Blastochloris viridis: one gene and its partner. The protein of the gene in region 2 interacts with the protein of the main gene of each other region in a pairwise test. Links are inferred from orthologs where the notes say so. Each region holds a gene or a part of one and is shown on either strand. Other genes may lie near its edges.

Evidence for each region. The genes of interacting proteins can lie anywhere in the genome.
Region 1: the proteins of hflC (region 2) and ftsH interact in binary tests that used the Escherichia coli proteins (3 or more experiments, as listed by UniProt). The link is inferred for Blastochloris viridis from one-to-one orthologs.

What each region holds. Positions count from the first base shown.
Region 1 is NZ_CP012946.1:3,050,007-3,055,633, forward strand. The notes cover bases 2,517-5,416. They hold ftsH (ATP-dependent zinc metalloprotease FtsH), read right to left. Parts: upstream 4,971-5,416; coding sequence 3,063-4,970; downstream 2,517-3,062. Other genes in these bases: ispH (4-hydroxy-3-methylbut-2-enyl diphosphate reductase), read right to left, coding at 2,517-2,809; tilS (tRNA lysidine(34) synthetase TilS), read right to left, coding at 5,193-5,416. In the rest of the region: rnhA (ribonuclease HI), read right to left, coding at 1-481; thrB (homoserine kinase), read right to left, coding at 478-1,443; more of ispH, read right to left, coding at 1,802-2,516; more of tilS, read right to left, coding at 5,417-5,627. UniProt on the Escherichia coli protein: Acts as a processive, ATP-dependent zinc metallopeptidase for both cytoplasmic and membrane proteins. Plays a role in the quality control of integral membrane proteins.
Region 2 is NZ_CP012946.1:3,261,737-3,267,263, reverse strand. What follows is about bases 2,529-5,527. They hold hflC (protease modulator HflC), read right to left. Parts: upstream 4,477-5,527; coding sequence 3,580-4,476; downstream 2,529-3,579. Other genes in these bases: hflK (FtsH protease activity modulator HflK), read right to left, coding at 4,473-5,527; BVIR_RS14190 (DUF2065 domain-containing protein), read right to left, coding at 3,345-3,530; BVIR_RS14195 (DegQ family serine endoprotease), read right to left, coding at 2,529-3,066. Outside these bases: BVIR_RS14205 (DeoR/GlpR family DNA-binding transcription regulator), read left to right, coding at 1-402; BVIR_RS14200 (Lrp/AsnC family transcriptional regulator), read right to left, coding at 635-1,099; more of BVIR_RS14195, read right to left, coding at 1,573-2,528.

The DNA of each region.
Region 1 (5,627 bases), 210 kb from region 2 along the record:
AACCTCGCCGGCCCTTCAGGAACGGCGTCATGCCGGCGCGGGCCAGCGCATCGGCGCGCTCGTTGTGCTCGTGGCCGGCGTGACCGCGCACCCAGTGCCACTCGACGGTATGGGCATTGCGCGCAGCGTCGAGCCGCTGCCACAGGTCGATGTTCTTGACCGGCGAGCCCGACGCGGTGCGCCAGCCCTTGCGCTTCCAGCCGCCGATCCACGCGGTGATGCCCTGGCGCAGATACTGGCTGTCGGTGTGGAGGTCGACCACGCACGGCCGCGTCAAGGCTTCCAGCGCCGAGATCGCCGCCAGCAGCTCCATGCGGTTGTTGGTCGTCTGCGCCTCACCGCCGCTGAGCTCCTTCTCGGCACCGTCGCAGCTGAGGATCGCACCCCAGCCGCCCGGCCCGGGGTTGCCCGAGCAGGCGCCGTCGGTCCATACCGTCACCCGTTTCGCCGCCTTGGCCGCAGCCTCCTCTGCCGCGGTCATGCCGCCAGCCCATAGTCGCGGGCCGAGGAGGCGTAGCGGTGGAAGCGCAGCTTCTTCAGGTACTCGATGGGATCCTTGGGCCTGACCAGCGCGCCGGCCGGCACGTTCAGCCAGTCGACCAGGCGGGTCAGCAGAAAGCGCAGCGCCGCGCCGCGGCAGAGCAGCGGCAGCGCGTCGCGTTCCGCCGCCGACAGCGGCCGCACCGCCTCGTAGCGTTGCAGCAAGGCGCGGCCCTTGGTGACGTTGAACGAGGCGTCGGGCTCGAAGCACCAGGCGTTGAGGCCCACCGCAATGTCGTAGGCCAGGGTGTCGGTGCAGGCGAAATAGAAGTCGATCAGGCCGGACAATCGGTTGCCGAGGAAGAACACATTGTCGGGGAAGAGGTCGGCGTGGATGACGCCGGCCGGCAGGCCGCTCGGCCAGCTGGTTTCGGCGACCGCCAGTTCCTCGGCGATCAGCGCGCCCAGCCCCGGCGCCACGGTGTCGGTGCGGTAGCCGGCGCGCTTGGCCAGCGGACGCCAGCCCGCCACCGACAGCGCGTTGGCGCGCGTCATCGCGAAATCGGCGCCGGCGAGGTGGAGCCGGGCCAGCGCCGCGCCGACCTCGCCGCAATGCTCGGCGCTGGGCCGGCGCACCGACATGCCGTCAAGAAAAGTGACGATGGCGGCGGGGCGGCCGGCCAGGGTGCCGAGCGCGGTGCCGCCCTTGGTCTTCACCGGCAGCGGGCACGTCAGGCCGCGGTCGGCCAGGTGCTCCATCAAGGCGATGAAGAACGGCAGATCGTCCGGGTCGACCCGCTTCTCGTACAGCGTCAGGATGAAATAGCCGGCGGTGGTGTGGATCAGGTAGTTGGTGTTCTCCACGCCCTCGGCGATGCCCTTGCAGGACAACAACTGGCCCAGGTCGTAGAGGTCGAGGAACGCCGAAAGCTCGTCGGTTCCGACGTCGGTATAGACAGCCATCGTCCGCTCGCGCTCGCTTAAGTCCCATCATGGCCCGACCGCGACGGATCGCGTCGTGATCCCGAACCAACCTCGCCGAAAAATCCTTGATCGGAAAGGGACTTTTCGGCGACCGGCCTTTGAGCTCCGGCCTGATCGGCCGGATTTCGGATCAGACCCTAATTGATTGAGTCCATGAATGAAGTGTCCGCGGCACCTGGAGGCCGGGTGCCGGACGCCATCCCTTAGAGCATGATGTGCAAAACTGGAAAGCGGTTTTGCGAAAAAAACCTGCCCGAACACACCTCAGCTCGCGCCAGCGACACCGCGGGCGCGGTGGGCCTTCGCTGGCGTCGGTGCAGATCGGCCGGAGGCGGTGTCAGGCGGCGTCCGGCCGCAGTTCGCGCGGTAGCGGGAAGAACATGTCTTCCTTGACCGTGGTCACGGTGCTGACGGTGATGGCGTAGCGCTCGGCGAACGCGGCCAGGATCTCTTCCACCAGCACTTCCGGCGCCGAGGCGCCGGCGGTAAGCCCGAGCCGGGCGATACCCTCGAAGCGACTCCAGTCGATCTCGTCGGCGCGCTGCACCAGGACGGCGACCTTGCAGCCGGCGCGCTCGGCGGCTTCGCGCAGGCGCTGTGAATTCGAGGAGTTGGGCGCGCCGACCACCACCAAAGCGTCGACCATCGGCGCCACCTGCTTCACCGCCTCCTGGCGGTTGGTGGTGGCGTAGCAGATGTCCTCGATGTGCGGGCCGGCAACCGCCGGAAAGCGCCGCTTCAGCGCGGCGATGGCGTCGCGGGTGTCGTCGACCGACAATGTGGTCTGGGTGACAAAAGCGAGGTCCTTACCGGCCGGCGGCTCGAACGCCTCGATGTCCTCCACCGTCTCGACCAGGGTGACGGCGCCATCGGGCAATTGGCCCATGGTGCCGATCACCTCGGGGTGGCCGGCGTGGCCGACCAGCACGACGTGGCGACCGCGCTTGAAATGGATCTCGGCCTCGCGGTGGACCTTGGTCACCAGCGGACAGGTGGCGTCGAGCGTGAGCAGGTGGCGGCCGCCGGCAGCTTCGCCCACGGTCTTTGGCACGCCGTGGGCGGAGAAGATCACCGGCGCGCCGGTGTCCGGAACCTCGTGGAGATCCTTGACGAACACCGCGCCCTTGGCCTTGAGGCTTTCCACCACGAAGCGGTTGTGGACGATCTCGTGGCGGACATAGACCGGCGGCCCGAAGCGCCTGAGCGCCGTTTCGACCACGTCGATCGCCCGCGTCACGCCGGCGCAGAAGCCGCGCGGCGAACACAGCAGAATTTCCAGCGGCGGCAAGGTCTCTACCGGGGCGGTCCCGACCGGGGATTTTGCGGTCATCGCGGGCTCGGTCATCGCGGCCTCATGAGGTGGCCTCGGGTTCAGCGGCACGGCCGGCACATGACCCCCCACGCTGCGGAGTGTCAAGGCGCGGCAGTTGCGGAGGCGAGCGTCAGGGGCGGCGACACGTTGGCCCGCTGCGGCGATGGCGCCCGCCGAAAACCGCCGGTCGAGAGGCGCGGCGAAGGGAAGAACCATCCTCCCAAACGCAACAGACCCCGGCGAAGCCGGGGCCTGTCGTTTAGGTCATTGGGCTGGACGCTGAGCCTCAGGCCTGCGGCTGGGGCTCCAGGCCGCCCTCGCCCTTCGGGCGCGGCCGGCGCGGGATGGCCGAGGACCGGGTCTGTGCCGGCTCCGGCTCGATTTCGCGCACCGGCGGGTTGCCGTCGAGCAGGTTCTTGATCTCGTCGCCGGTCAGGGTCTCGTATTCGAGCAGACCCCTGGCCAGCGCCTCAAGCCCCTCGCGCTTCTCGGTCAGGATGCGGGTCGCCTCCTGGTGGCCCTCCTCGATCAGGCGGCGAACCTCCTTATCGATGGTCTGGGCGGTGACCTCGGAGATGTTCTGCTGGCGCGACACCGACATGCCGAGGAACACCTCGTCCTGGTTCTCGCCATAGGCCACCGTGCCGAGCTGATCGGAGAAGCCCCAGCGCGTCACCATCAGGCGGGCCAGACGGGTGGCCTGCTCGATGTCGGACTGGGCGCCGGAGGTGACCTTCTCCTTGCCGAACACCAGCTCCTCGGCGACGCGTCCACCCATCATGATGGCGAGGCGCGACGTCATCTGCTCGTAGCTCATCGACATCTTGTCGCGCTCGGGCAGCTGCATGACCATGCCCAGCGCCCGGCCGCGCGGGATGATGGTGGCCTTGTGCACCGGATCGGTGGCGGGAACGCTGAGGGCTACGATCGCGTGGCCGCCTTCGTGATAGGCGGTCAGCATCTTCTCCTCTTCGGTCATCACCAGCGACTTGCGCTCGGCGCCCATCATGACCTTGTCCTTGGCGTCCTCGAACTCGGCCTGGGTGACCATGCGCTTGTTGCGCCGGGCCGCCATCAGTGCCGCCTCGTTGACGAGGTTCATCAGGTCGGCGCCGGAGAAGCCGGGAGTGCCGCGGGCGATGGTCTTGAGGTTGACGTCCGGCGACAGCGGCACCTTGCGGACGTGAACCTTGAGGATCTGCTCGCGGCCGATCACGTCCGGATTGGGCACCACCACCTGCCGATCGAACCGGCCCGGGCGCAGCAGCGCCGGGTCGAGCACGTCCGGCCGGTTGGTGGCGGCGATCAGGATCACGCCCTCATTGGCCTCGAAGCCATCCATCTCGACCAGGAGCTGGTTCAAGGTCTGCTCGCGCTCGTCGTTGCCGCCGCCGAGACCGGCGCCGCGATGACGGCCGACCGCGTCGATCTCATCGATGAAGATGATGCACGGCGCGTTCTTCTTGGCCTGCTCGAACATGTCGCGGACGCGGGAGGCGCCGACGCCGACGAACATCTCGACGAAGTCCGAACCGGAGATGGTGAAGAACGGCACGTTGGCTTCGCCGGCCACCGCACGGGCGATCAGCGTCTTGCCGGTGCCGGGAGGGCCGACCAGCAGCACGCCGCGCGGGATGCGGCCGCCGAGGCGCTGGAACTTCTGCGGATCGCGCAGGAATTCGACGATCTCCTGCAGATCCTGCTTGGCCTCGTCAACGCCGGCGACGTCCTCGAAGGTGACGCGGCCGTGCGCCTCGGTCAGCAGCTTGGCCCGCGACTTGCCAAAGCCCATCGCCTTGCCGGCGCCACCCTGCATCTGCCGGCTGAGGAAAATCCACACCGCGATCAAGGCGACGAACGGCAGCCAGGAGAACACCAGCTGCATGAACCAGGGCGTATCCTGCTGCGGGCGGGCGGTGATGGTCACGCCCTTACCGTACAGCCGCTGGACGAGGTTGGGGTCGGAGGGCGCATAGGTCTGGAACGCGCGGCCGTCGTTGAAGTGGCCGGTGACGTTCGCCCCCTCGATCACCACGTCTCGCACGCGGCTCTGGTCGATTTCGGCCAAAAGCTGCGAGAACGGAATCTCGTTGGCCTGTTGGCGCTGACCCGGATTCTGGAACAGCGTGAACAGAGCCAGCAGCAGCAGGACGATGATGACCCAGAGCGCGAAATTTCGAAGGTTTCCGTTCATCTGGTTCCCCTGCGGAACGGCAAAACGCCGCCCGCGTCGTAATCCGGAACGAAACCTTCGTCCGGAGCGGTCGTTAAGGACGCTCGCCGGCCGGCGCCGCCTGTTGAACCCTAATCTAGGGTTCGCCGGGAGGCACCACAAGGGAAGCGGCTTGCAACAGCAAACACGGGTCGCTTTGGCGGCTCCTGGCTCTCCAACGTACTGCCGAGGTCCATTACCGGATCATTTACGCCGCGGCGGCGCCGGCTCGACGATGACGACACCACCCGCGGCGGTGACCATGGCACCGGCCAAGGTGCGGCGGAACGGACCCCCGCCCCACCCCGCCAGCAGCGCCGCGTGAAGCTGCTCCAGCTTGGCGAGTTCGACCGGACCCTCGTGTCCGACGCGGTCCACCGCGCGGCCGAGCAGCCTGAGGCCAATCTCGGCCGGCAGGCCGGCAAACCCTTCGGCATCAAGAAAAATCCTGCCGCCGTCATCGCCGCGGCCCACCGCTGCCGCTGCGGTGTCGGTCGCCGCCTCGAGCGCCGCGTCGGCCCGCGCCGCCCGCGCGGCAAGGCGCGCCAGCCGCTCCGCCGACAGCCCCTCGCCGGCCAGTGCCGCCGCCGCCGCCCGCAGCCGCGGCCGGGCGAACCGCGAATCGGCGTTGCTGGGATC
Region 2 (5,527 bases):
AACCTCAATGTGGCGACCACCCTTGCCAACGCCACCGATTTCAAGATCATCGTCACCGGCGGGCAGGTGCGCAACCGCGACAATGGCCTGATCGGCCCGGTGGCGTGCGATACCATCGGCCATTTTCGGGTCGACTTTGGCATCATCGGTATCAGCGGCATCGACGCCGACGGCACGCTGCTCGACTTCGACTATGACGAGGTGCGCGTCGCCCAGGCCATTTTGCGCAACGCCCGCCAGACTTTCCTGGTGGTCGACCATTCCAAGTTCGGCCGAAGGCCGATGGTGCGGATGGGGTCGATCACCGAGGTCGCCGCGGTGTTCAGCGACGAAATGCTGCCGCCGGCGATCCGCACCCTCCTGGCCGACCACGGTGTCGCACTGCACGTAGCGTCGCACTGAGGTGCCGCGCACCGGTGCTGCGACGCACCGGCCCTTGATCCTGCTGCGCGCCGACGGCCGAACGCGGCACACCGTGGGGGCGTTGCGGCCGGCCGGATTGGCTGTCGGCGGGGGGTGGTGCACGATAAGACGGCGCAGAACTGCGGGCGTGGATCGCGGCGCCGGACGGGGGCGTTGGCGCCGGGGCACCGCACATGGAGCCTGCGCGCGGCAGGTCCGCGGCGCGCAACAGTCAGGTACCGTCCGCCGCCAGCGGAACCACTGAGGTCTCCTTGAGCGAGGACAGCGCGAGTTCGGTGTGGGTCTGCGTCACGCCCGGCGCCGCGGCGATGCCGCTGAGCAGCGCCTCCAGCGACTCCAGGCTCTCCGTGCGGATCTTGAGCAGATAAGACCAGCGTCCGGTCACGTGGTGACACTCCAGCACAGCGTCGTTGCGGCGGACTGCGTTGAGGAACGCGTCGACGTCGTCGCTGCGCGCGCCGGCGGTCAACACCTGGGTGTAGGCCAGGATCGGCCGGCCGACCGCCCTCGGATCGACGGCGGCGGACCAGAATTGGATCGCGCCGCAAGTATGAAGTTTTTTCAGCCGCTCGTTGACGGCTGAGATCGACAGCCCGACCGCGGCACCAATCTCGGCGTACGAATCCCGTCCGCCTTTTTGGACATAGGCCAGTATCTTGCGGTCGATCGCATCCATGAGCCCCTCCCCCAAATCCAACCGGCTCGTGGCAATCCACGCGTTTGTAGACAAGTTCACCGGGGGCGCGGGTTCAAGAGCAAAGTGTGAGAAAGTTCCGGAACCTACAAGAAAACGCACATTTGAGCTATCATATCATTACCAAGGGTGATCCGACACAAGAAGCCCGATGCTAGACCGCGTCGCTGCGGTTGGCGAGGAGGCCGCGACTGCGGAATTCGCGCAAAAATCTGCGGAATCCGACCTCCGGGACGGGAATTTTGTCATTAACGGCGGAAAATTTCTGCCATTTGCATATATTTTTCGGCGAAGACCCGATTCGACCGCAGGATTTAGTCTTTGTGGCCGGATCGGTGAAATGAATATGCGTAGGGCGATGTCTCCAGCCCGGCCCATCAAGCATAACGGCCCAGAACACGGGTGTTCTGGGCCGTTATGCTTGATGGGTCGGGCGTCGCCGCCGCCGTTCTCGGTTACCTTGCGGCGACCGCGACGAACCGCAACTCGCCGTCAGCGTTCGCAACCAGAATGAGAACTGACTTGCGGCCTTCCTTCTTGAGCGCGTCGAGCCGGCGCTGCACGTCGGCGGGCGAGGCCACCTGCTCCTGTGCCACCTCGACGATCACCTGACCGGGCTGCAGGCCCTTCTCCGAGGCCGGGGAATCGCGATCGACCCCGGTGACCGCCACGCCTTTGACGGTGTCCTTGATCTTGAAGCGCTTGCGCAGTTCGTCCGTCAGCGTCGACAACTCCAGGCCGAGCACCTTGCCGGGCTGCTCCGCCGCGGGCGCCTGTTGCGGCGCGGGCTTGTCGAGCGCGGCCTGCTTTTCGGCCTCTTCGAGCCGGTCCACCATGACCTTCGCGGACTGCTCCTTGCCGCCCCGCAGGAACGCGATCTCGACCGACTTGCCGATCGGCGTTGCCGCCACCACCCGCGGCAGGTCCCGCATCTCCTTCACGTCGCGGCCGTCGAACCGCACGATGACGTCGCCGGCCTTGAGCCCGGCCTTGGCCGCCGGCCCGTTGTCGGTGACGCCGGCGATCAGAGCGCCGTTCGCCTTGCCCATGGCGAGCCCCTCGGCGATCTCGTCGGTGACCTGCTGGATGCGCACCCCGATCCAGCCGCGGCGGGTCTCGCCGAAATTGCGCAACTGTTCGACCACGGGGCTCGCGGTTGCCGACGGCACCGAGAAGCCGATGCCGATCGAGCCGCCCGACGGCGAGATGATGGCGGTATTGATGCCGACCACCTCGCCCTTGAGCGAGAACAGTGGGCCACCGGAATTGCCGCGGTTGATGGCGGCGTCGGTCTGGATGAAGTTGTCGTAGGGTCCCGCGCTGATGTCGCGGTTGCGCGCCGACACGATGCCGAGGGTGACGGTGCCGCCGAGCCCGAACGGGTTGCCGATGGCGATCACCCATTCGCCGAGCCGGAGCTTGTCGGAATCGCCGAGCTTCACCGCCTTCAGCGGCTTGTCGGCCTTCACCTTCAGCACCGCGATGTCGATCTTGGAATCGCGCCCGATCACCTCGGCCTTGAGGCGGGTGGTGTCGTTGAAGGTGACGAAAATCTCGTCGGCCTCTTCGACCACGTGGTTGTTGGTGACGATGATGCCGGACGGATCGATCACGAAGCCGGAGCCGAGCGAGGTCTGCCGGCGCTGGCGGTGGGGATCGAGCGGGTTGTTGCCCTCGCCGCCGTGCTTCTTGAAGAACTCCTCGAAAAACTCCTCGAACGGAGAGCCCGGCGGCAGCTGGGGCATCTGGCCCTTGGCTTCGACGCGGGCGGTGGTCGAGATGTAGACCACCGCGTCGATCACCTTGTCGACGACGTCGGCCACGTCGGGAAGCTCGCGGCTCGCTGGCTGCTGGGCAGACGCGCCGAGGGGCGGCAGCAGGACGGCCACCGCGAGCATGGCTGCGAACCCGGCGCGCAGCAGGCGCGAGGCGCGGGCGGTTGAGGGCATGGCGCTCAGAACTCCTTGTTTCGAACAGGATAGACGCTGGCGCGGACGGGCGCCGAATTCAACCCCTGCCGAGGGACCTTCGGCAACCGCGCCCGTTGCACCGGGCGATCGGCCGGGCTTCGACCTCGGGAGGGTTTTCGCACAGCGCCGGGGCTCCGTGCGTTGAAAATCCGGCCGGCATCGGGCGCCGATGGCATTGGGCGGGCCGGACCTCAGGTCCGACCCGCCCATCGCGAAGCCAAGGATTGCGAGGCCCGGCCGACGTCGCCGGGCCCGCCTCAACCGCGTATCATCCACACCAGCGCGACGCCGAAGACCGCCATCGTCAGCCCGCCGATCCGCAACGCGACGTCGGGGGTGTCGAGAATACGCGCAACCGCCCGCCGCATGGCGTCGGGGGCTGCGGCATACAGCAGGCCCTCGATCGCCAGCATCAAGCCGAGTGCGACAACAAAGTCTCCCATGTCGATCAAGACCTTAGGGCCAGAGTCGTTGGTTCCGAAGGTCTTGCCGTCACGGCTTTGCCGGCGCGGCCGGCTTCCGATCCACCGGATCGTTGAAGAACCGGAAGAACGCCGAATCGGGCGAGATGATCAGGCGAGTGTCGCTGGCCTTGAGGCCGGCTTCGTAGGCCTGCATCGAGCGGTAGAACGCGAAGAAGTCGGGGTCGCGGCCGAACGCGTCTGCGAACACGCGGTTGCGTTCGGCGTCGCCCTCACCGCGCACCTGCTCGCCACGGGCATTGGCATCGCCGAGCAGCACGGTGACGTCGCGATCGGCGCGCGCGGTGATGCGCTGGGCCTGCTCGCGGCCCTGGGCGCGGATCTCGGCCGCCTCACGCTGACGCTCGGTCTTCATCCGCTCGAACACCGCCTGGCTGTTGGCCTCCGGCAAGTCGGCGCGGCGGATGCGGACATCCACCACCTCGACGCCGAGATTGCGGGCCTCGGGCAGCACCTGCTGGCGGATACGCGACATCAGCTGCGCGCGCTCGTCGCGCACGAGCTGGGTGAAGGTCGTCTCGCCGAGCACACGGCGGGTCGCCGAGTTGAGGATCACCGCCAGCCGGGTGTTGGCGCCCTGGATGGTGCCGACGGTCTGGAAGAAGCGCAGCGGATCGTTGACGCGGTAGCGCGCAAACGCATCCACCACAATGCGCTTCTGGTCGGCGGCGATCACCTCCTGAGGCGGCGCGTCGAGGTCGAGCACGCGGTTGTCGAAGAAAATGACGGTATCGACGAACGGCAGCTTGAAGGCGAGGCCGGGGTCGCGGATTATCCGCACCGGCTCGCCAAGGCGCAGCACCAGCGCCAACTGGGTCTGATGCACGACGAAGGTGGCCGAATAGCCGACGATCACCAGCGCTGCCAGGATGACGAACGCAATTCCAGCGAAGACTCCGCCCTTCATCGCGTTCCCCCCTGGGTTTGATTGGTGCGCCGCTGCAGGCTGTCGAGCGGGAGGTAGGGCACCACGCCCTGGCCCTGCTTCTGGTCGATGATCACCTTGTCCATATTGCCGAACACGCGCTCCATCGTTTCCAGATAGAGGCGCTCGCGCGTCACCTCCGGCGCCTTCTTGTATTCCTCATAGATCTGGGTGAAGCGGCTGGCGGCACCGCGGGCCTCGGTGACGGTCCGCTCGCGGTACGCTTCGGCCGACTGGGTGACGCGGGCGGCGTCGCCGCGCGCCTCGGGCACCACGCGGTTGGCGTAGCTCTGGGCTTCGTTCTGGGCGCGCTCGGCGTCGGCACGCGCCGCCTGCACGTCGCGGAAGGCGTCGATTACCTGGCTGGGCGGGTCGACCTTCTGCATCTGAACCTGGCGGATCAGCACGCCGGCGCCGTACTCGTCGAGGGTTTTCTGCATCAACTCCTGGACGCCGGCTTCGATCGCCTGGCGGGCGCCGGTCAGGATCGGCTGAATGTCGCGACGGCCGACCACCTCGCGCATCGCGCTCTCGGCCACCGCCTTGATGGTGCCTTCCTGGTTCTGGATGTTGAACAGGAAGTCTCCGGCCTTGGCGATCTGCCAGAACACCGTGAAGTCGATGTCGACGATATTCTCGTCGCCGGTCAGCATCAGGCTTTCTTCGGGAACGTCGCGCACCACGGTATTGCGCCGGGAGTCGTCGAACTGGCGCATGCCGACGTCGATGCGGTTGACGGTGGTCACCTTCGGGGTCAGCGCGGTCTCGATCGGCCAGGGCAGGTGGTAGTTCAAGCCCGGCTGGGTGGTCTGGACGTATTTGCCGAACCGCAGCACCACGCCCTGTTCGTCGGGTTCGACCCGGTAGAAGCCCGACAGCATCCAAAGGCCGACCAGGACGACGGCGCCGATGGCGATGCCCCGGCCGCCGAACGAGCCGTTGGGCAGCACGGTTCGCAGACGATCCTGCCCCCGCCGTATCAGGTCCTCAAGGTCCGGCGAGCTGGGTCCGCTGGGCTGGGGGCCGCTGCCCC